Regions from separate parts of the Listeria sp. PSOL-1 genome, predicted to be linked through region 2. Evidence: a T-box and tRNA genes for the amino acid it is inferred to sense, from the RefSeq annotation. Region 2 holds a T-box; the other holds one or more tRNA genes.

Region 1 (10,325 bases), 430 kb from region 2:
TGTGTCCTGAAAAGCCTAACACTTTCCCTGCATTTTTGTCGCCTACTTCACTAACTAAACTCGCGCGTTTTTCTGCATAAATTACTTTTTCTGAATCAATTCCGTGATCTGTTAATAATTTCTTTAAGTAGTCTGCCACTTCTTCTTCGTTGCCATTAGTCGAATTAATATTAACGAGGTCTTTCAAAATTTGAATCTTTTCTTGTTGATCCATGCCATTACCTTCTTTCTTTAAATTCAACTATCTATTCCCTATTGTATTCAAAATAAACATTACTGATTGAGTTCTTCAGCAGTTGGAAGTGACGTGTATGCCCCGTATTTTTCCACAACTTTTGCTGCTACTTTTGCTGCTTTTTCTGCTGCTTGGTAAATGGAAGCACCTTGTGCTAAAAAGTGAGCAAATGTCCCAATATAACTATCACCTGCTGCTGTTGTATCGATAACTTTTGCCTTTACAGCTGGAACTTCATGAACACTTTCACTAGTTATAATAAGCGAACCTGCCTCCCCAAGTGTAATAATAATGGCCTTTATTCCACTTTTTATCAGCTCTTTTGCTTTTGCAACTCGCTCTTCTGTTGTTTTTGACTGATGATTTGTCACGATATCAAATTCGGTTTCATTGGGCATAAAATAGTCCGTTAACTCAAGTAATTCTTTTTTACAAAATTTTCCAGGTGCTGGATTTAAAATTGTCGTTTTCCCTGCTGCTTTTGCTTGTTTAAATGCACTTAAAATCGTTGCTTCGGCTATTTCAAATTGGGAAATAACAATATCGCAATCAGCAATACATTGTCGTTTTAGCTCATTTAATGAAAATGCTTTATTGGCACCTGCATAAGTTAAGATCATGTTTTTACCACTTTCCTCAATAAGAATCCAAGCTATTCCAGTTGTGGTATCAAGCATTTCTACTTGCTCATCATCAATGTGTTCATCTTTTAATATCTTCTTTAAAATACGCCCATTTTCATCATCACCAACCGCTCCAATAAAAACAACCTCACTACCTAACCTAGCAGCCGCAACCGCTTGATTGAAACCTTTTCCGCCAGCTGAGTCGCTTATCTCTTGTCCTTCGAGTGTTTCTCCTATTTGTGGAAGTTTTGCTAGCGTCATCGTTTTATCCATGTTTAAACTACCTACAACACAAATTTTACTCATCAAAACCCCTCATTTTCGCGTTAATTATTTTTATTCCGTTTAAAATTAATATAACTAAAGCTAATGATAATGCAAATTCCACAAACAACTGGTCGAAAATAAATTCCCGAAAAACTAGGCACAAAAAGCAGTCCTAAAATAACGCCAAATACCCAAAATAGCATCGCTAAAAAAAGTAAAAAATCGTCTCGTTTAGAACAAATAATCAAAACCCCTGCAATAAGCATCATAATCGACAAGCCTAGACTCGCATTCTTTGCCAAGCTTTCTGGAACGATAAGGAGATGGGTCCCGCTTGGCTTAATAGCAGATATAAAAGAAATAAACCCTAAAATAGATGCTTGAATCGATATAATTCCTGCAAAAACACGCATGATAACACTCACCTTTTCTACTGACTCAATCGTCTTTTTGTTTTAAGCATAGCATGCTTTTAAAAAGAAGTCATAGTTTTTGTTTATCGTATAAATTTCAAAATATAAAAAATTGATATTTAGCTTATGAATCATAAAAACTCCCTTTATAGTAGTTACTATAAAGGGAGCTGTTTAATTTTTTGTTGCACTTTATTTGTCTTTTTTGAACTTGTCTTTTGCTTTATTCGCAAAGTCCTCTGCTTTTTCCTTTGCATTATTTGTTACTTCTTTAAATTTGCCAGTAGTTTTATCTTTTACACCTTCTGCTTGTTGTTTTTTATCGCCAGTAGCTCCTCCTACACGATCTTTTACTTCGCCTTTTGCTTTATCTTTCATACCATTATCTTCAGTCATTTTTCTCATTCTCCTTCATTCATTAGATTTTTAATTAGTTTGAACGATTATCATTTGTATCTTTAGCTTTTTTATTATCTTCTTCAAGTTCACGTCTTGTTTTTACATCTGTAACGTTAAGGTTAATTTCAACAACCTTTAGTCCAGTCATTCTACCTACTGCTTCGGTAATTTTCTTGACAATTTCGTTAAAGATTCCAGGAATACTTCTACCATATTCAACAACAGCAGTAAGATCTATCGCTGCTTGCTTTTCACCCACTTCAACATCAATTCCTTTTGTGATGTCTCCATTGCTTGTGAAGCGTTCAGTTATGCCACTAATCATTCCACCTTGAAGGTCAACAACACCATCCACTTCTTTTGCCGCAATTCCTGTGATTTTTTTGATAACTTGATCATCAAATGTTAGTGAATTTTTATGAGTTTCTTGTTCTCCATTTTGTCTGCTTTCTTCAACCATGTCTAATCACCTTTCTTTTCGTTTTATTTAGAAATAAATTGAAACCATTTTTGTAGATCTAACGCCCCGTCGCGCCATTTCCCAATAACAAAACCAATCGCTATTAACAGCAAAATAAGTAATGTATAGCCAAATCCGATGGTAATCCAGAGCACTGCTATAATGAAACCTAAGAGCGTCCAGAAAATTCTTCCTCTGTATGGCTTTAAAAATTCAAGCAGATCCATTCTGATTCCTCCTTAGACAACACGTGCTTCATTCTTCTTGCGTTTTTCCGGAATTCTTTCTTCCATACGGATATCAACAGAAACATGTTCAATTTGAAGCAATTCCTTGAGTCTTTCTTCTACATTGGCTTGCAAATTTTTTCCAGCTTCAGGCAGGTGAGAAAGAGGAATTGTCCCTCCAGAAATGGTGGCTTGAACTGATTGTTTCTTGCTATTTAATTTTGTGTAAACTTCTGGCTGCTTTAAAATATTCATCTCATGTATGGCATGTAAAATTGTGCTATTAATCATTGTCTGTGTTAACTGAATATCTCCTGCTGGTGTTAAAATATGGAGTGCACGCACTTTTTGTTTTGTTGCAATCGCTGCAAAAAACAACAGGAAGAACACAAAAAAGATTAAAACAGCAACAACAATCATGACATTCATAAACCAATTGGAACTACTGTAAGTTTGTATTTGATCTGAAAAACCAGCAAGCGGATAAACTAAAGCAGCAAATATTGCACTACCAATCATCCCTACTAATCCAATCAGAAGAAAAATCAGTCTAACAAACCCATTCATAAAACAGCACCTTCTTTGTTTGTTATTTTTTGCTCATCCCGATAAAAAATGAAATAATTGCTACTAAAATGACTGCACCAATGATGGAAGGAAGAATAGCCATTCCTGCAATATGTGGACCCCAGCTACCAAGAAGTTTTTCCCCTAACCAAGAGCCAACTAGACCAGCAATAATGTTACCAATCCAACCAGCGGGGAGTTTCCTACTGGTAAGCGCACCAGCAATAATCCCAATAACAGCACCAACAATGAGTACCCATAACAAATGCAACATCTTCGCACCCCCCCTTTCTTATTATCTTTTCTATATGTAGATATCCATTTATTTAAACTTTTAAACTTACTTTTTTATTAAATTGAATAAATTATTTCTAACTATCGTAGTAGAAATTAAGAATAGCTACTGATAATGCCAAAAACAAAATGCTTTAAATAACATTTAAATCTACCCTGCGCATACAAAAAAAGAGTCTAAGGCATCATGTGCCTCAGCTCTATTTTTTAAGAAAATATGATTCAAAAAAGATAGTATAAGTTCTATAGTTCGAACACGACAAACTAATAGAAAACGCTTGCATTAAAGAGTTCATCAGAAGAAGAAGTCTGGCAAACCTCTTCAATCGCGCGTGCTTGTCGCCGAGCTATTTTGTTAGCTTAATAGAAGTTGCTGGGTTTGAAACTTTACCTGGTGATGGAGAAACGATTTTTGTCCCTTCAGGAAAAACGGCAGAAAAACGGTCTCCTTTTCGTAATGAAGCGATTTTTGTCGTTTTACCAGAAGCATCTGTAATTTTTGTTGAATCATTTAGCAGAACAGTTAAGTCTCGTGAATTTTTTTCTGCCTCACCTTGCCAACTCAACGTGCCATTTACCATTAAAGTCTTATTTTGAACAGCTGAACTTGCATCACTAATTGTACCATTTACTACCACTGCAGGAACACCTTGTTTACCGCAACCAACGGCTAAAAAAACAAATAAAGCAATGATAGAAAGGAAAATAATTTTTTTCATACAGATTACCTTTCAAAAATCTTTTTTTCTAGCATATCATGCCAAAAACTTAGCTACAATAGTTTATTTGACTTCTTAAGCTTTTCTTATAAGTTATTGCCAACGATCACACCAAATGCAGCAAAAAGTAAACCGAATAAATAAGATAAACCTGTATAAGAAAAAAAGATTTGATATTCTTTTTTTAAGAGTAATTCAATATTTTCAATTTTAAAAGTAGAAAATGTGGTATATCCTCCTAGTAATCCTGTTCCAAACAGCAATTGCCATGCTGGTGAAAGATTTGAAGAAATAAGCAGACCAAGCAAAAAGGAGCCACTAAGGTTAATAATGAAAGTCGCCCAGGGGAACTGTGTGTGCCACTTATTTTTTAACCAATTAGAAAAACCGTATCTTATCATACCCCCAACCGCAGCACCAATTCCGACAATCAGTAACTGAATAATCATATTCAAAGCCCCCTTCGCTTTACTAAAATCCAGCTTACTTTATAACCTACACCTGCAAACAGCAAACCCCCACATAAACTAACCACAATATAACTAATCGCAAGAAAATATTGCCCGTTCATTAACAAATGAATATTTTCAACACTAAAGCTTGAAAATGTAGTAAAAGAACCGACAAAACCTGTCCCTAAACCAGCAATTAATTGCGGTGGAACATCCACATTTTCCGCAAAATATTGCATAATGATTGCTAACAAAAATGATCCCAAGAGATTAACGACAAGTGTTGCAATGGGAAAGTTATTAGCATTGATAAGTAAGCTAATTCCATAGCGGCTCATGCCACCTAGTGCACTGAAAATAGCAATATATACGTAATACATTTTCTAATCCTCCTCTAAGCAATTAAAAATCCTGCTTAAACAAGCCTAGGGTTGAACTAAGCTTACTTAAACAGGAGTCATCAGCATATTGCGGTTTTAGCGAACTCCATCGCTCTTTCATTTTTACTATACAACGAAAATATTTTTTAAGCAAGCAAGTTTGTTAGGTTGTATAGCGGTTGATGGTCAATAGAATGAGAGATATTATTTAAATGAAAGGGTTTCTCTTTGTTTTACTTTTCACATAATATTATGATAGATTTAGATTAAATATAAACAAAAGAGAGATGATAATATGATTCAAGCTGACCGTATCATTAGTTATAATATTAATCTAGATTACCTTTTAATTTTACACACTGAACTAGATATACCCATTGCTTCTACTGTGTGGGAACGCTATTTAAAAAAAGCATTAATTATTTCTGATCCAACTATTGGGAAGATCGTAGACACATCTGACTATACTCGAAATATTTTAGAAGAGTTGCATCTAAATAAAAATATTTTAGCCACAAATATTCAAGAATATCTATCGAATAGTTTTGATATGCAATTTCCTAATACTTTATTACCTCATAATCCAGAGCAAATCTTCTTCAAAAAATATGAAGAGGCTTCATATAAGCAAAAATATATCATCTTAGTGACGCATCCTATCCCTCATTCATTCTCTAAATTAGACAAAACAAATGATTTATTGGTAGAAACAATTTTAATATAAATGATTTTATAGGCAAAATACTCTAGTAATTTGCCTGGATATTTTTAATAAAATTAGGTTGCTTCTGATAACTTGCTTTTTTCTTAGCACGCCACATTTATAAGATTCAATCTCTTCTATTTTTTTATTTAATAGTAATGATATAAATCAATTGAGTGGTAATAATAGCTAATAAAAGGCATGATAGCTTAGATAGAATGCCAACTTGACAAATTTAGTTGCGCTAGGATATACTAACTTAGCATGTATATAGATATAATAACCTTGCGCGTCTCATTAGGTTGTGTGGGTGAAAAACATTGATATTAAGCGGTCGTGGCGGAATCGGCAGACGCGCTAGGTTGAGGGCCTAGTGGGCATTAGCTCGTGGAGGTTCAAGTCCTCTCGGCCGCATCTTACATTAGCAATGAGTTTCAGGATTAATTTATTTTTCCTGAAACTCGTTTTTTGTTGTTTGGGGCCTGGGATGGGCCTGATAAAACTTTAACATGATCTTACACCACAAAAAAGGATGCAGTTTAAATACGCCCTTTTCCAACTAATTTCAGATATCAACAAAGTAAATGAAAGTTGTTAAGTTCTGTCCCATTTCTGCTCTACAAAATTGAACTAAAAACAGCCTCGAGATAAGCTTTTAAACTATAAAATGAACAAAAACTACTACCTGCTTAACAGGGAGTGGTTCAAAGTGGTTAGATGATTACTTTTTTTATTTATGAAAGTCTAGGACTAACACAATAAGCGTAACAAGTGCTAGTGTAAGCATCAGTGCTTTATAAACAGACGTGTTTTTTTTCTGGAAACACTCAAAACTACATAGCTCTATTTTCTATTTTTCTTTAAAATCATCAGAAAGCGGAGGATGTTTAATAGACGGATCACTTGAATTAAGAGCGGTCCCATTCTTATAAACATTAAGAGATATATGGTAAGGGTCACTTTTAGCCCAAGAACGATAATAATAAGAGTACTCTTTCTCTGGATCTGTTTTAATTTTATAGGTTGCTCTATAGCCCCCTTTCATCAGGCTAGCTCCTGAATCAAGTAATTGCATATCTTTTCTATTGATTTGCTGAGCCGTAATATATTTTTCTATCGCTTTTTTTCCAAAGTACTTTTGTACAGGTACCTGATAAATATAGAAAATCATACCAATCAAAATAATGATACCTACAGGAACTCCTGCCCATAAAAATATTTTTTTCATAAATATAATTCCTACTTTCTAAAAAGTCTTTTTAAGCTGGGGTTTATAATTAGCTGTAAATGTTCCTATTAAAAAATAAGGAGCTACAAATCCATTCTTAGGATATACTACCTTAGCAGCTCCTGAACCAAAATAATAAGCTTGATAAACTAACTTGGAACAATAACTAGGGCTTTTTTGATAGAGATGGTAATCTATACCATAGTCAAGTTGTATATTTTTCGTTGCACTTCCAGTTGTTGAATAATAATTACGATCAGCATAACGTGCTACTCTCTTCGCCATGTCTTGATCTTTTAGCCTGTAAACTTTTACATATTTCCCACTATTGTCATATTCCTTCAACCAACTACTTACTGTGCTTTGCCTATTATTAGATTTTGCAGGACGTCGGCCTGTACCTGGCATGTCCAAAATGTAATTATCACTATTTGCGATAGCAGCATGGCCTGTAATCCCCTTTGAACTGGTATTATTTGTAATCAAAATGTCGCCAGCCTTTTATAGCAAAGCCTTTCCATGAAGCATGTGGTGTAACATCATTAAAAACTTTTGTATCCCCCTCTGGAGGGATTCCGTAGCGATTCGCTTTCAACCAAGCAGCATAATTTGTTGCCAAATCCTTCGGCAATATATTCTCCTTGACAGCCTCTTTAAAATTAGGATAGAATTCTTCTTCATTTTCTGTCTTCCATCGCGCAAAAGTTTTCGTTTCAGGATTAATAATATTTTCTGATACAGCTTGATTATAAATTGCTTGAAAATTCGGTTTTTTTCTACCCCGCCTACATTAATACTGTGTGTAGGTACCACTAGTAATACTGAGGTAAGAGTAAGCAAAAGAAATAGTAAACTCTTTCTCATATTTTTGTCTCCCTTTTTATTATTTTCTAATAATTACACTATATCATAAAATCGCTTTCAAAATCAAAATATATAACAATATTTTTTTCATAACGCTCACACTAGAAAGGAACAAAAAAGAGATGAATCGTAATGACTCATCTCTTAATTTTTGTTTTTCTGCACATAGCAGCTTATTTTAAAAATACACCCTGGAAATGCTATCACTCCTTGTTTAAGAGGACAAAATAAAACTATTGTAAAACTTCATGGCAATCAACTTAAAATTAAAAGAATCCATGATATATATGCAATATTCTTGATTTACAAAAGCTATTGTAGCGTAGAGTGCTAAACAATAAAAAAGAATTATCTCGCTAGATACAAGAGAACAAAAGATTATTATTGACATAGTTCCTGTATTAAAAGGTTTTTCGTAGCATTGAATAATTTGATTGACAAGCTATATTAGTTTGATATTACTTAGATAAGGCACAAGGTTAAAACTTTGGGTGTCTCTAAGCTCAAAAAATCTTATTTGCTTCAAATAATGATATTTCACGAGACAAAAGCCCCCAAAAACTAAAATAATCAGTAGCTTCTTTCCAGTTATTAGAAATTAAATTCCTCCGGATCTGGACCTGTACGTTCGTTTTTATTCAAAGCATTAATCGCTTCTACTTCTTCTCTACTTAGCTCAAAATCAAAGACTTGGGCATTTTCAATAATCCGTTCTTTATGAACAGATTTCGGGATAGTCACAATCCCATTTTGCAAATCCCAGCGCAAAATAACTTGGGCTACTGATTTACCATGCTTATCAGCAATAGCTTTCAAATCAGCATTTGCTAAGATTTTTCCGTTACCAAGTGGAGACCAGGCTTCAACTACAATATTGTGTTCTTTACAAAATTTGCGTAAAGGCTCTTGTGTAAGTAATGGATGAAGCTCAATTTGATTTACCATCGGCGGGATCTCAGCGTCTTCCATTAATTCTTTTAGATGATGTTCATGGAAATTACATACACCGATTGCTCGCACTTTTTTATCTTTATATAATTTTTCAAAAGCGCGCCATGTCTCTTTGAATAGTCTAGTTCCTGGCCAATGAATGAGGTATAAGTCAAGATAATCAAGGCCTAATTTGGCAAGGCTTTTGTCAAAGGCAGCTAACGTTGATTCATAACCTTGATCAGCATTCCAAAGTTTTGTTGTCACAAATAATTCATCACGTTTTTTTCCTGATTCTTTAATAGCACGGCCGACACCATCTTCGTTTTTATAAGCGGCGGCTGTATCAATGCTGATATATCCTGTTTCTATTGCCCATTTTACTGAATTCACTGCTTCTTCGCCATCTTTAACCTGCCATACACCAAATCCCATATGTGGCATCAGAACGCCATTTGCAAGTTCCACTGTATCTTTTAAATTCATCATTCATCCTCCTAAAAATTAATACTTCCTTATCATACCCTTTAAAGCGTATTGTAAAGCAAATATTTAGCATTTTTTTATTATCATAGCTCTTAACAGCCATTTTAGAGTACATTTCCTTCATTTCATCTTTTATCTAAAAAAAGTTGTTCTGCCTCTTTAGGTAAAATATGTTCTTCAAAATGATCAATTTTTTCATTAAGATAATCGATGACAAGCTGAATATTTTGTATTTGGGCTACCAACTCATCACGCTGATTAATTAGGAGCTTACGTCGCGCTTCGGGTGAAACATCCTTTTTATGCAGCATGCGAACGTATTCAATACAGGTTTCAATGGGCATGCCTGTTTTTCGCATGGAGATAATATAACTAATCCAGTTCATATCATTTTCGCAGTAGTTGCGATAACCATTTTCATTACGCTGGACTTTGGGTAATAGACCGATACGTTCCCAATAACGAAGGGTGTCTTTTGTTATATCGAATTTCTTACTTACAGCATCAATATTCATAAATACTCATCAGCCCTTTCTTCATTTTGTTTCATTATAACCCTTCAATGCAAATCATTTAATAAAAAACACTTGCCTTAGAGTGCAGACAAAGGTTTATAATAACCAAGTATTTTAATAAATCATTTTGATCAGGAGAAAAAATATGTCAAAATCTACTCAGCAAAAATTTGGTATTATTCTTCCCGTTATTCTTTTTAGTTACTTCATGATCTTGTTCGATGTATCTGTCACATTCACAGCAACTGTAAAAATCGCGACAGATCTAAACCTGAATGAACACTCATTATCTTGGGTAAGTAATGCTTACTCACTAACTTTTGGTGGCCTTTTATTGTTCAGTGGTCGGGCTGGTGATATCTTTGGTCGTAAGCGGATGTTACTCATCGGACTATTCCTCTTTAGTGTAAGCTCATTATTTGTAGGATTATCAACAAATGCACCAATGATTGTTATTTCTCGTGCATTACAAGGAGTAGGGTCTTCTATTTTAGCACCAGCAACATTAGCACTTTTAATGGATACTTACCGTGATGACATGCGCTCACGAGCAATCGTAG
Region 2 (10,325 bases):
CTTGAGCCTATTTTTATACCAAACGAATGGGCTTTATGATATGATAAACGATGTGAAATAAGCAATTAATTTTTGATATAGAGGAGAATGCCCCAATGTGTGGATTTGTAGGATGCGTACATGACCGCATTGCCGAAATTACAGGCGAAGAAAAAGAAGCATTTAAAGAAATGAATGATATGATTACTCACCGTGGACCAGATGATGAAGGTTATTTTACTGATGATCATATCCAATTTGGCTTTAGACGTTTAAGCATTATTGATGTAGAACATGGGCATCAGCCGCTTACTTATGAAAATGAGCGTTATTGGATTATTTTTAACGGTGAAATTTATAATTATGTTGAATTACGTAATGATTTAAAAAAAGAGGGCATGACGTTTGAAACAGAAAGTGATACTGAAGTTATCATCGCAGCCTATGCAAAATATAAAGAAGAGGTGGCAAGTAAACTACGTGGCATGTTCGGTTTTGTTATTTGGGATAAACAAGAAGCGTGTGTTTATGGTGCGCGCGATCCATTTGGCATTAAACCTTTTTTCTATGCTGAAGAAGACCAGAAGTTATTTGTTGGATCAGAAAAAAAATCCATTTTACATGCCCTTAAAAATAAGAATTTAGATGAAGTTTCGTTACAAAATTATATGACTTTCCAGTTTGTTCCAGAACCAGAAACGCTAACGACTGAAATAAGTCGTCTCTTACCTGGACATTATTTTACTAAAAAAATTGGCGAGCCAATGAATATCAAGCAATATTGGCAGGCCAAATTTTCTCCTGTAAGTAGTTCAGAAGATACACTGATTAAAGAAATTCGCGATGTGATGTTTGATTCTGTCAAAATGCACATGCGTTCAGATGTTCCAGTTGGTTCTTTTTTATCGGGTGGAATTGATTCATCTATTATTGCAGCCATCGCTAAGGAGTATCATCCTGCGATTAAGACTTTTTCTGTTGGCTTTGAACGTGATGGTTTTTCTGAAATTGACGTTGCAAAAGAAACGGCAGAAAAGCTAGGCGTCGAAAATATTAGTTATGTGATCACGCCGCAAGAATACATGGCTGAGCTTCCAAAAATTGTTTGGCATATGGATGATCCGCTTGCTGATCCGGCTGCTATTCCGCTATATTTCTTAGCACGAGAAGCAAGAAAACAAGTTACTGTTGCCCTTTCTGGTGAAGGAGCCGATGAGCTCTTTGGTGGCTATAATATTTACAATGAGCCAAATTCTCTTGCAATGTTTAATAAAATGCCTAAAGCGTTTAAATCGATGTTAGGTAGTGTGGCTAAAGTTATGCCAGAAGGAATGCGGGGGAGAAGCTTTTTGGAACGTGGGACAACGCCAATGGAAGAGCGCTACATCGGGAATGCTAAGATGTTTGGTGAAGAAGAAAAACGGAAGCTACTCGTTCAGTATAAAGAAGGTCAAGATTACACACTTGTAACAGATCCATTTTACTCGGAAACGCGTGACTATGATCCAGTAGAGCGTATGCAATATATTGATATTCATACATGGCTTCGTGGCGATATTTTATTAAAAGCGGATCGAATGACAATGGCTCATTCTCTTGAAGTTCGTGTACCGTTTTTAGATAAAGCCGTTTTTGAGGTAGCGAAAAAAATCCCAGCATCGCTAAAAACCACACAGGGAACAACCAAGTATATTCTGCGTCAAGCAGCCGCAACTTTTGTTCCTGAACATGTTTTAAATCGACGTAAACTAGGTTTTCCTGTACCGATTCGTCACTGGTTAAAAGATGAAATGAATGAATGGGTAAAAAATATCATTCATGAGTCAAAAACAGATCATTTAATCAATAAACCGTACGTCTTAAAGCTTCTTGTTGATCACTGTGCGGGGAAACAAGATTATAGCCGCAAGATCTGGACGGTTGTTATCTTTATGATTTGGCATGCCATTTATATTGAAGATAAATATGATTTTGGTAAATAGATATCCCATTTATTATAACTTCAAAAGTTAGTTTTTATACTAGCTTTTGAAGTTTTTATTATAGGGGAAAGCCATACTATGAGCAAGGAGAATAGTTCTCCGAGCGTTTCTCAATCACGATAACGAATGGTGGATGATTTTGCTGGTTAAGAAAACGATACTCAAGGACATGAAAATCTTGTTGCGCGAGGTCTTGAACGAATGTGAGGATGGCTTCTTTTTCCAGTTTACCACTTGGATGCCCATGATAAATGACTAAAATGGCCATTCCACCTTTGATTAGTTTTAATAATGCTTGTTCAATACTTGTTAATGTAGAGGAAGGGTTTGTTGTGATCGCTTTATCACCGCCAGGTAAATAACCAAGATTATAAATGGCTGCTTTAATAGGTTGATCAACGACTGTATGGATATTTTCGTGACTTGTTTGGAAAAGTTGAACTTGGTGATGTGCTGCTGCTTCCTCTAAACGCGTGGCTGTAGCTTCGATTGCTTCTTTTTGAATATCAAAGCCATAAACCATGCCATTTACACCAACAAGTTGTGCTAAAAATAAAGTATCATGTCCATTACCACATGTTGCGTCAATCACCACATCACCTGGAAAAACGATTTTTTTGAGTAATGAATGACTAAACTGTAAAATATTTTCTAAATTCATCTGTTTCTTCCCTCATTATATTTTCCTTGATAGCTATTTCGCCAAATGAGCTCTTGATCAATGGCATTTAGCACTTCAAATTTGTTTAAGCTCCAAATGGGGCCAATTAAATCTTCTACACCACCATCGCCAGTTATCCGATGAATGACCATCTCTTTGGGCAAGATCTCTAGTTGATCACATACAAGCCCAACATATCGCTCTTGTGTCAAAAAGGTTAAGTCACCACGTTTGTAGTCTTCGATCATTGGTGTCCCTTTTAGCAAATGGAGTAAATGAATTTTTATCCCTGAAACGCCACTTTGAACTACTTTTTTTGCTGTTTCAAGCATCATTTCGGGGGTTTCTTTTGGAAGGCCATTAATAATATGAGTGCAAACGCGGATACCACGCGCATGGAGCTTACTTACACCTTCTAAATAACAATCATAATCATGGGCCCGGTTAATTAAACGCCCCGTTTCATTATGGGCGGATTGTAAACCAAGTTCGACCCATAAATAAGTTCGCTCATTTAGTTCAGCTAAATAATCAACAACATCGTCTGGCAAACAATCTGGTCTTGTTGCAATGGAAAGCCCAACAACGCCTTCTTCATTTAAGACACTTTCATATTTTTCGCGAAGTTCGCTAACACTTGCATGGGTGTTGGTAAAGGCTTGAAAATAAGCAATATATTTGCCATTTTTCCATTTATGGTGCATTTTATTACGAATCTCGTTAAATTGTGTTTTAAGATCAACTTTTCTACTGCCGGCAAAATCACCGGATCCAGCTGCACTACAAAACGTACAGCCACCTTTTGCTACAGTGCCGTCACGATTAGGACAGTCAAAGCCACCATCAAGTGCAATCTTAAATGTTTTTTCACCAAAATGATTTCGTAAACAATAATTCCATGTATGATAACGTTTATTATCATTGCTATAAGGGAAAGGGTTAATTTTTTTCAATTGATTTATGCTCCTTTATATTTCTTAATTTAGTGTATCATATTTTGTGTTTGTTATTGACGAAAAAATAAAAAGCTGTTATGATAATTAAAATGCTTTAGTTTGGTAATGTGATAATAAGATAAAGGGAGATGCAGATATGACAACAAACAAGAAAAAAATGGGTTATTTTGTTTTAACAAGCTTGGTTATTGGTAATATGATCGGTTCTGGTATATTTATGCTACCTAGACAGATGGCAGAAGTAGCCAGTCCACTTGCGATTTTATTAGCTTGGTCGTTAACAGGTGCAGGAGTTTTAATGATTGCGCTTGTTTTTGGCAATTTAGCTGTAAAAAAACCAGAATTAACAATTGGTGCACAAAGTCATGCTTACGCTTTATTTGCAAACCCTAAAGCTAAAAAGATGGCAGGGTTCATTGCTGTTTGGAGTTATTGGGTAGCTAATTGGGCTGGGAATGTTTCCATTATCACTTCTTTCACCGGTTATTTATCTGTTTTCTTTCCAGTCTTAAACAGTAAAGCAGTTTGGTTTACTGTTGGTAGTTATTCATTTCAAGAAGGTAGGGTTTTAACATTCCTCATTTGCTCACTTTTACTATGGGGCGTAGCTTTTATTATTTCAAAAGGAGTTAGTGGTGCAGGAAAAATTAACTTGTTAGCCACCTCTGCTAAAGTAATAGGTTTCTTTTTATTCATTATTATTGCTGTGTTTGCTTTTGAGTCTGCAAGAATGGGCGCTTGGTATCACCCTGTTATCGATACAAGTGGAGTAGAAAATGGACTACTCGCGCAAGTTAATCGAGCTTCAATTGTAACACTTTGGGCTTTTATTGGAATTGAGTCTGCGATGATGTTTGCTGGGAGAGCGAAGTCAGGTAGGGTCATTCAAGCAGCTACGATTTCTGGCTTAGTCATTGCTGTATTGCTTTATATTACAATTTCTGTATTAACGCTAGGCTTGATTCCTAAAAATGAATTATTAAATAGCGCGAGTCCACTTGCTGATGCGTTAAACACTGTAACAGGAAGCGGCGGCAGTGCTGTTATGGCTTTACTTGCCCTTGTTTGCTTGTTTGGTTCTGCTATTGGCTGGGTGATGATGAGTTCAGAAGCACCGTATCAAGCAGCAAAAAATGGCCTTTTCTTACCATTTCTGAAAAAAGTAAATAAAAACGGAACGCCAGTCCGAACGCTCATTCTGACTTGTTTTGCAGCGCAGCTTTTCATTTTTTCAACGCTTTCAGGAGATATTGCCTTTGCTTATGACTTTGTAGTTAAAGTATCAACACTTGCCTTTTTAGTCCAGTATTTTATTTCCCCACTTTATCAGTTAAAATTGGTATTGACTGGTGAAACGTATGAGAAAAACAAGAAGATGAAACGCTATTTTGATTTTATTATTGCAGCGTTAGCACTTATTTATGCGGCCTGGATTATTAAGAGCGGTACAGCAGATTTGAAGGTTTTCTTATTAAGCCTCTGCTTGTTTTTAGCTGGGTTTCTCTTATATCCTCTAATGAAACTAAAAAAAGAATAGCATCTTGCCAAAAGCTAGAAAATCAGCTACAATAGAGCTAATATACTAGGTGGCTGTGAAAAGAAGTAGTAATCTTGTCGTTCTGGAGTAAATAGAGAGTCGGCGGTTGGTGTAAGCCGAACGAAGAACATGATGAACTTGTCTTGGAGTCAGGATTCTGATCCCGTTTTCCGCGTTAAGGAACAAAGTTGAGTGGAATAAAACACTAATTTGGGTGGTACCGCGGGAAAATCTCTCGTCCCATAGCAGAAGCTGTGAGACGAGAGATTTTTTTATAGCCAAAAATTCAAAAAAGGAAGGTAAAAAAATGACATTCAATCACAAAACAATCGAACCAAAGTGGCAAAAATATTGGGATAATCATAAAACGTTCCGTACGACAGAAGATAAAAATAAAGAAAATTTTTATGCGCTGGATATGTTTCCTTATCCATCAGGTGCAGGGCTTCATGTTGGGCATCCTGAAGGTTATACTGCTACTGATATTTTATCGCGGATGAAACGAGCACAAGGATATAACGTACTTCATCCAATGGGCTGGGATGCTTTTGGTCTTCCAGCAGAACAGTATGCCATTGATACAGGGAATGATCCAGCAGAATTTACCGCTCACAATATTGAAAATTTCACGCGTCAAATTAAATCACTAGGTTTTTCATATGATTGGGACCGAGAAGTCAATACAACAGATCCGAATTATTATAAATGGACACAGTGGATTTTTGAAAAATTATACGAAAAAGGGCTAGCATATGAAGCAGAAGTGGCAGTGAATTGGTGTCCTGCACTTGGAACAGTATTAGCTAATGAAGAAGTGATTGATGGTAAAAGTGAGCGAGGAGGCTTCCCAGTTTACCGCAAACCGATGCGTCAATGGATGCTGAAAATTACGGCTTATGCTGACCGCTTGCTTAGTGACCTTGACTTTGTCGATTGGCCAGAAAATATTAAAGATATGCAGCGCAATTGGATTGGAAAGTCAGAAGGTGCAGAAATTACTTTTCAAGTAGCAGATACTGACCATGCTTTTCCTGTTTTTACTACTCGTTCTGACACATTATTTGGTTCGACCTATACTGTACTTGCACCTGAACATGAATTGATTGACTCTATCACAACTGCAAGTCAAAAGGAAGCTGTCGAGCAGTATCAAAAACAAGTGGAACTAAAAAGCGATCTTGAGCGTACAGACCTTTCTAAAGATAAGACAGGGGTTTTCACTGGAGCTTATGCAATGAATCCAGCAAATGGCAAAAAAATCCCAATTTGGGTGGCCGATTATGTACTGATTCAATACGGTACAGGAGCAGTTATGGCTGTCCCAGGTCATGATGCACGCGATCATGAGTTTGCCAAAAAATATGACTTAGAGATTGTTGAAGTTGTTGAGGGCGGGAATGTCACAGCAGAAGCATATGGTGGAGACGGTAAACACGTAAATTCAGAATTTCTAGATGGGTTAAATCAAGAAGCAGCGATAACAAAAATGTGCGACTGGCTTGAAGAAAGAGGGGACGGCAAACGAAAAATCACTTATCGCTTGCGTGATTGGCTCTTTAGTCGTCAACGTTATTGGGGCGAGCCTATTCCTGTTATTCATTGGGAAGACGGAGAGACAACGCTTGTACCTGAGGCAGAATTACCACTTCTTCTTCCTAAAACGACAGAAATTAAGCCTTCTGGGACAGGCGAATCACCACTTGCTAATTTGACAGAATGGGTAAACGTAGTAGATGAAAATGGCCGGAAAGGGAGACGCGAGACCAATACAATGCCACAGTGGGCTGGATCCAGCTGGTATTTCTTACGTTACATTGATCCAGATAATCAAGAAGCCATTGCAGCACCTGAAAAACTAGCAGAGTGGCTTCCCGTCGATGTTTATATTGGCGGTGCAGAACATGCAGTGCTACATTTACTTTATGCTCGTTTTTGGCACAAATTTTTATATGACATTGGTATTGTACCAACAAAAGAACCTTTCCAAAAACTATTTAACCAGGGGATGATTCTTGGTGAAAATAATGAAAAAATGTCTAAATCACGCGGGAATGTTGTGAACCCTGATGAAGTTGTAGAAAAATACGGAGCAGATACACTTCGCCTTTATGAAATGTTTATGGGTCCGCTTGAAGCCTCGATTGCTTGGAATGATAAGGGACTTGAAGGCGCGCGTAAATTTCTTGATAGAGTATGGCGTTTATTGATTAATGAAGCCGGAGAACTTACCGACAAAGTAACGGTTGAAAATGATCCTATGCTAGAAAAAGCCTATCATCAAATGGTCAAAGATGTAACCAATCATTATGAAAGTTTACGATTCAATACAGGCATTTCAGCACTGATGATTTTTATCAATGAGGCGTATAAAGCAAGAACGCTACCAGTAGAGTATGCAGAAGGTTTTATTCAGTTGCTTGCACCTATTGCTCCTCATGTTGCTGAAGAGCTATGGGAAAAACTTGGTCATAAAGAAACAATAACTTACGCAAACTGGCCGAAGTATGATGAAGCTAAGCTCGTCGAATCAGAAGTAGAAATCGTTTTACAAGTAGCCGGGAAAGTAAAAAGCAAAATAATAGTGCCTAAAACAACAACAAAAGAAGAGCTAGAGCGCTTAGCACAAGCTGATGAAAAAATCAAAGCAGCCATCGAAGGAAAAACCATTCGAAAAATCATTGTTGTTCCAGAAAAACTGGTAAATATTGTAGCAAATTAATAGGCAGGAAGAGCGCTTTAGTTTCTTCCAATAATATTGACGCACACAGTGATTTATGGTATAGTTAAAAACGATGTTAAATCACACATGTAGCGACAAATAAGAGGGTGCTTGGCAACAAGTCTTTTATTTGAAGGACCTACATGGAGGGCGGATTTTCCGCAAATTAAACCAAACAGGAGGGAATAACTATGGCTGTTATTTCAATGAAACAATTGTTAGAAGCAGGCGTGCATTTTGGTCACCAAACACGTCGCTGGAACCCTAAAATGAAGAAATATATCTTCACAGAAAGAAACGGCATCTATATTATCGACTTACAAAAAACAGTAAAAAAAGTTGATGAAGCGTTTAACTTCATGCGTGAAGTTGCTGCTGATGGCGGAACAATTCTTTTTGTAGGTACAAAAAAACAAGCACAAGATTCTGTAAAAGAAGAAGCAGAACGTTCTGGCCAATATTATGTTAATCATCGTTGGTTAGGTGGTATGCTTACAAATTTTGATACGATTCAAAAACGTGTAAAATACCTTAAACAAATCGAAAAAATGGAAGAAGATGGCACATTTGATGTCCTTCCTAAAAAAGAAGTCGTTCTTCTTAAAAAAGAAAAAGAAAAATTAGAGCGTTTCTTAGGCGGAATTAAAACGATGAAAGCACTTCCTAAAGCGTTGTTCGTCGTTGATCCACGTAAAGAACGCATTGCCGTAGCTGAAGCACGTAAATTAAATATCCCAATCATCGGTATTGTAGATACAAACTGTGATCCAGATGAAATCGACTATGTTATTCCTGCCAATGATGACGCAATCCGCGCAGTAAAACTTCTTACTGCTAGAATGGCAGATGCGATCATTGAAGTGAATCAAGGCGAGGAAAATGTAGAAGCCCCAGTTGCTGAAACAAAAGAAGAAACAACAAACGAAGAAACAACTGAAGCTTAAGTTTTAAAACTTACAAGGTGATAAGGAAAAAACTTATCACCTTTTTTTAAAGATCAATATTGGAGGGAAATAAAATGGCAAATATTACTGCTCAAATGGTAAAAGAATTACGTGAAAAAACAGGTGCAGGTATGATGGACTGCAAACGTGCCCTTGTTGAAACTGAAGGCGTTATGGATAAAGCAATTGACTATCTTCGTGAAAAAGGGATTGCAAAAGCGGCTAAAAAAGCGGACCGAGTTGCTTCTGAAGGTATGACTCATGTTGCTAGTAATGATAAACATGCAGTTGTTTTAGAAGTCAATGCAGAAACAGATTTCGTTGCTAAAAATGATGACTTCCAAAAGCTTGTTAACAAAATAGCTAACCATTTATTAAGAACACGACCAAATAATCTTGAAGAAGCCCTTAATTCAGATATTGAAAAAGGTGTGACTGCCCAAGAATACATTACAGAAGCCATTACTAAGATTGGTGAAAACATTTCACTACGTCGTTTTGATATTAAAGAGAAAAGCGAAGATAGTGCATCTGGTGAATATATCCATATGAACGGTCGTATTGGCGTATTGGTTATTCTTAAAGGTACAAACGATACGGCTGTAGCAAAAGATGTTGCTATGCACGTTGCAGCGATTAACCCACAATACATTTCACGTGAAGATGTAGATGCTGAAGAGCTAGCGCATGAAAAAGAAGTATTAACACAACAAGCACTTAACGAAGGAAAACCAGCAAATATTGTTGAAAAAATGATTGAAGGCCGTCTAAGCAAATGGTTAAGCGAAATTTCTTTATTAGACCAACCATTCGTTAAAAATCCTGATATTACAGTTGGACAATATGTAAAAGAACATCACGCAACGATTGCTTCATTTGTTCGTTTTGAAGTTGGTGAAGGTTTAGAGAAAAAAGAAGATAACTTTGTTGAAGAAGTTATGAGCCAAGTGAAAAAAGACTAAGATATAATCTTAAAAAACCCCGTTATCATTAAGATAATGGGGTTTTTTCGTACATGGAAGTAGGAAAGCTCTTAAGAAGTAGAGAAATCAAACTAGTTTTTGTTTTTTAGACTTCAGAAAAAACAAAAGAAATCTATATTTTGTCTAATTTTAACAAAATATAGATTTTGGGTACAAAAACATTAAGAAATGAATTTTGTGCCTCTAAATTTTTATCTTGAGTAAAAGAAACACACTTCTTTCACTTATTTAATATGTCTATGTGGGTCTGTATAAACAAATAACCCAATAAAAAGGCAAATTACACACGAAATTGGTCGAAAGAAAATGCCAGAGAAACTCGGGGAAAGAATTAAGCCCATAATGAGCCCAACTGTCCAACACACTAATGCAAGAAATAAATAAAGGTCACTTTTTTTCGAGAAGACCATGGCAAGTCCTGCAAAAATGAGTAAAATAGCGGTTATTAAACTTGCCTTCATGGAGAGAGAGTCTGGGACTGAGAATAAATTATAGTTTTCCGTAAGCGGAATCGACAAGCTGGCTAACAAAGATATAATACCTGCCTGTAATGATAAGATCGTA

What was found. The T-box of region 2 lies ahead of leuS (leucine--tRNA ligase). A T-box ahead of a tRNA ligase gene usually reads a tRNA of that ligase, here a tRNA-Leu.
Region 1: it encodes a tRNA-Leu, which carries the amino acid that the T-box ahead of leuS (leucine--tRNA ligase) is inferred to sense. The anticodon was not compared.

What each region holds. Positions count from the first base shown of each region.
Region 1 is NZ_LR760298.1:167,109-177,433, reverse strand. It holds gene G6Q10_RS00870 (ArgE/DapE family deacylase) at 1-214, opposite strand, end outside; gene rbsK (ribokinase) at 274-1,167, opposite strand; gene G6Q10_RS00860 (hypothetical protein) at 1,188-1,541, opposite strand; gene G6Q10_RS00855 (CsbD family protein) at 1,734-1,937, opposite strand; gene G6Q10_RS00850 (Asp23/Gls24 family envelope stress response protein) at 1,972-2,400, opposite strand; gene G6Q10_RS00845 (DUF2273 domain-containing protein) at 2,424-2,627, opposite strand; gene amaP (alkaline shock response membrane anchor protein AmaP) at 2,640-3,194, opposite strand; gene G6Q10_RS00835 (GlsB/YeaQ/YmgE family stress response membrane protein) at 3,217-3,468, opposite strand; gene G6Q10_RS00830 (hypothetical protein) at 3,836-4,207, opposite strand; gene crcB (fluoride efflux transporter CrcB) at 4,294-4,656, opposite strand; gene crcB (fluoride efflux transporter CrcB) at 4,659-5,039, opposite strand; fluoride riboswitch at 5,104-5,162, opposite strand; gene G6Q10_RS00815 (hypothetical protein) at 5,335-5,763, shown strand; tRNA gene G6Q10_RS00810 (tRNA-Leu) at 6,073-6,156, shown strand; gene G6Q10_RS00805 (DUF3139 domain-containing protein) at 6,593-6,970, opposite strand; gene G6Q10_RS00800 (YiiX/YebB-like N1pC/P60 family cysteine hydrolase) at 6,989-7,456, opposite strand; gene G6Q10_RS00795 (hypothetical protein) at 7,443-7,601, opposite strand; gene G6Q10_RS00790 (aldo/keto reductase) at 8,426-9,250, opposite strand; gene G6Q10_RS00785 (MerR family transcriptional regulator) at 9,376-9,765, opposite strand; gene G6Q10_RS00780 (MFS transporter) at 9,911-10,325, shown strand, end outside.
Region 2 is NZ_LR760298.1:598,511-608,835, forward strand. It holds gene asnB (asparagine synthase (glutamine-hydrolyzing)) at 96-1,961, shown strand; gene G6Q10_RS03015 (tRNA 5-(aminomethyl)-2-thiouridylate-methyltransferase MnmM) at 2,038-2,622, opposite strand; gene G6Q10_RS03020 (tRNA modification radical SAM protein MnmL/YtqA) at 2,619-3,575, opposite strand; gene G6Q10_RS03025 (amino acid permease) at 3,715-5,115, shown strand; T-box leader at 5,162-5,361, shown strand; gene leuS (leucine--tRNA ligase) at 5,423-7,834, shown strand; gene rpsB (30S ribosomal protein S2) at 8,026-8,778, shown strand; gene tsf (translation elongation factor Ts) at 8,853-9,740, shown strand.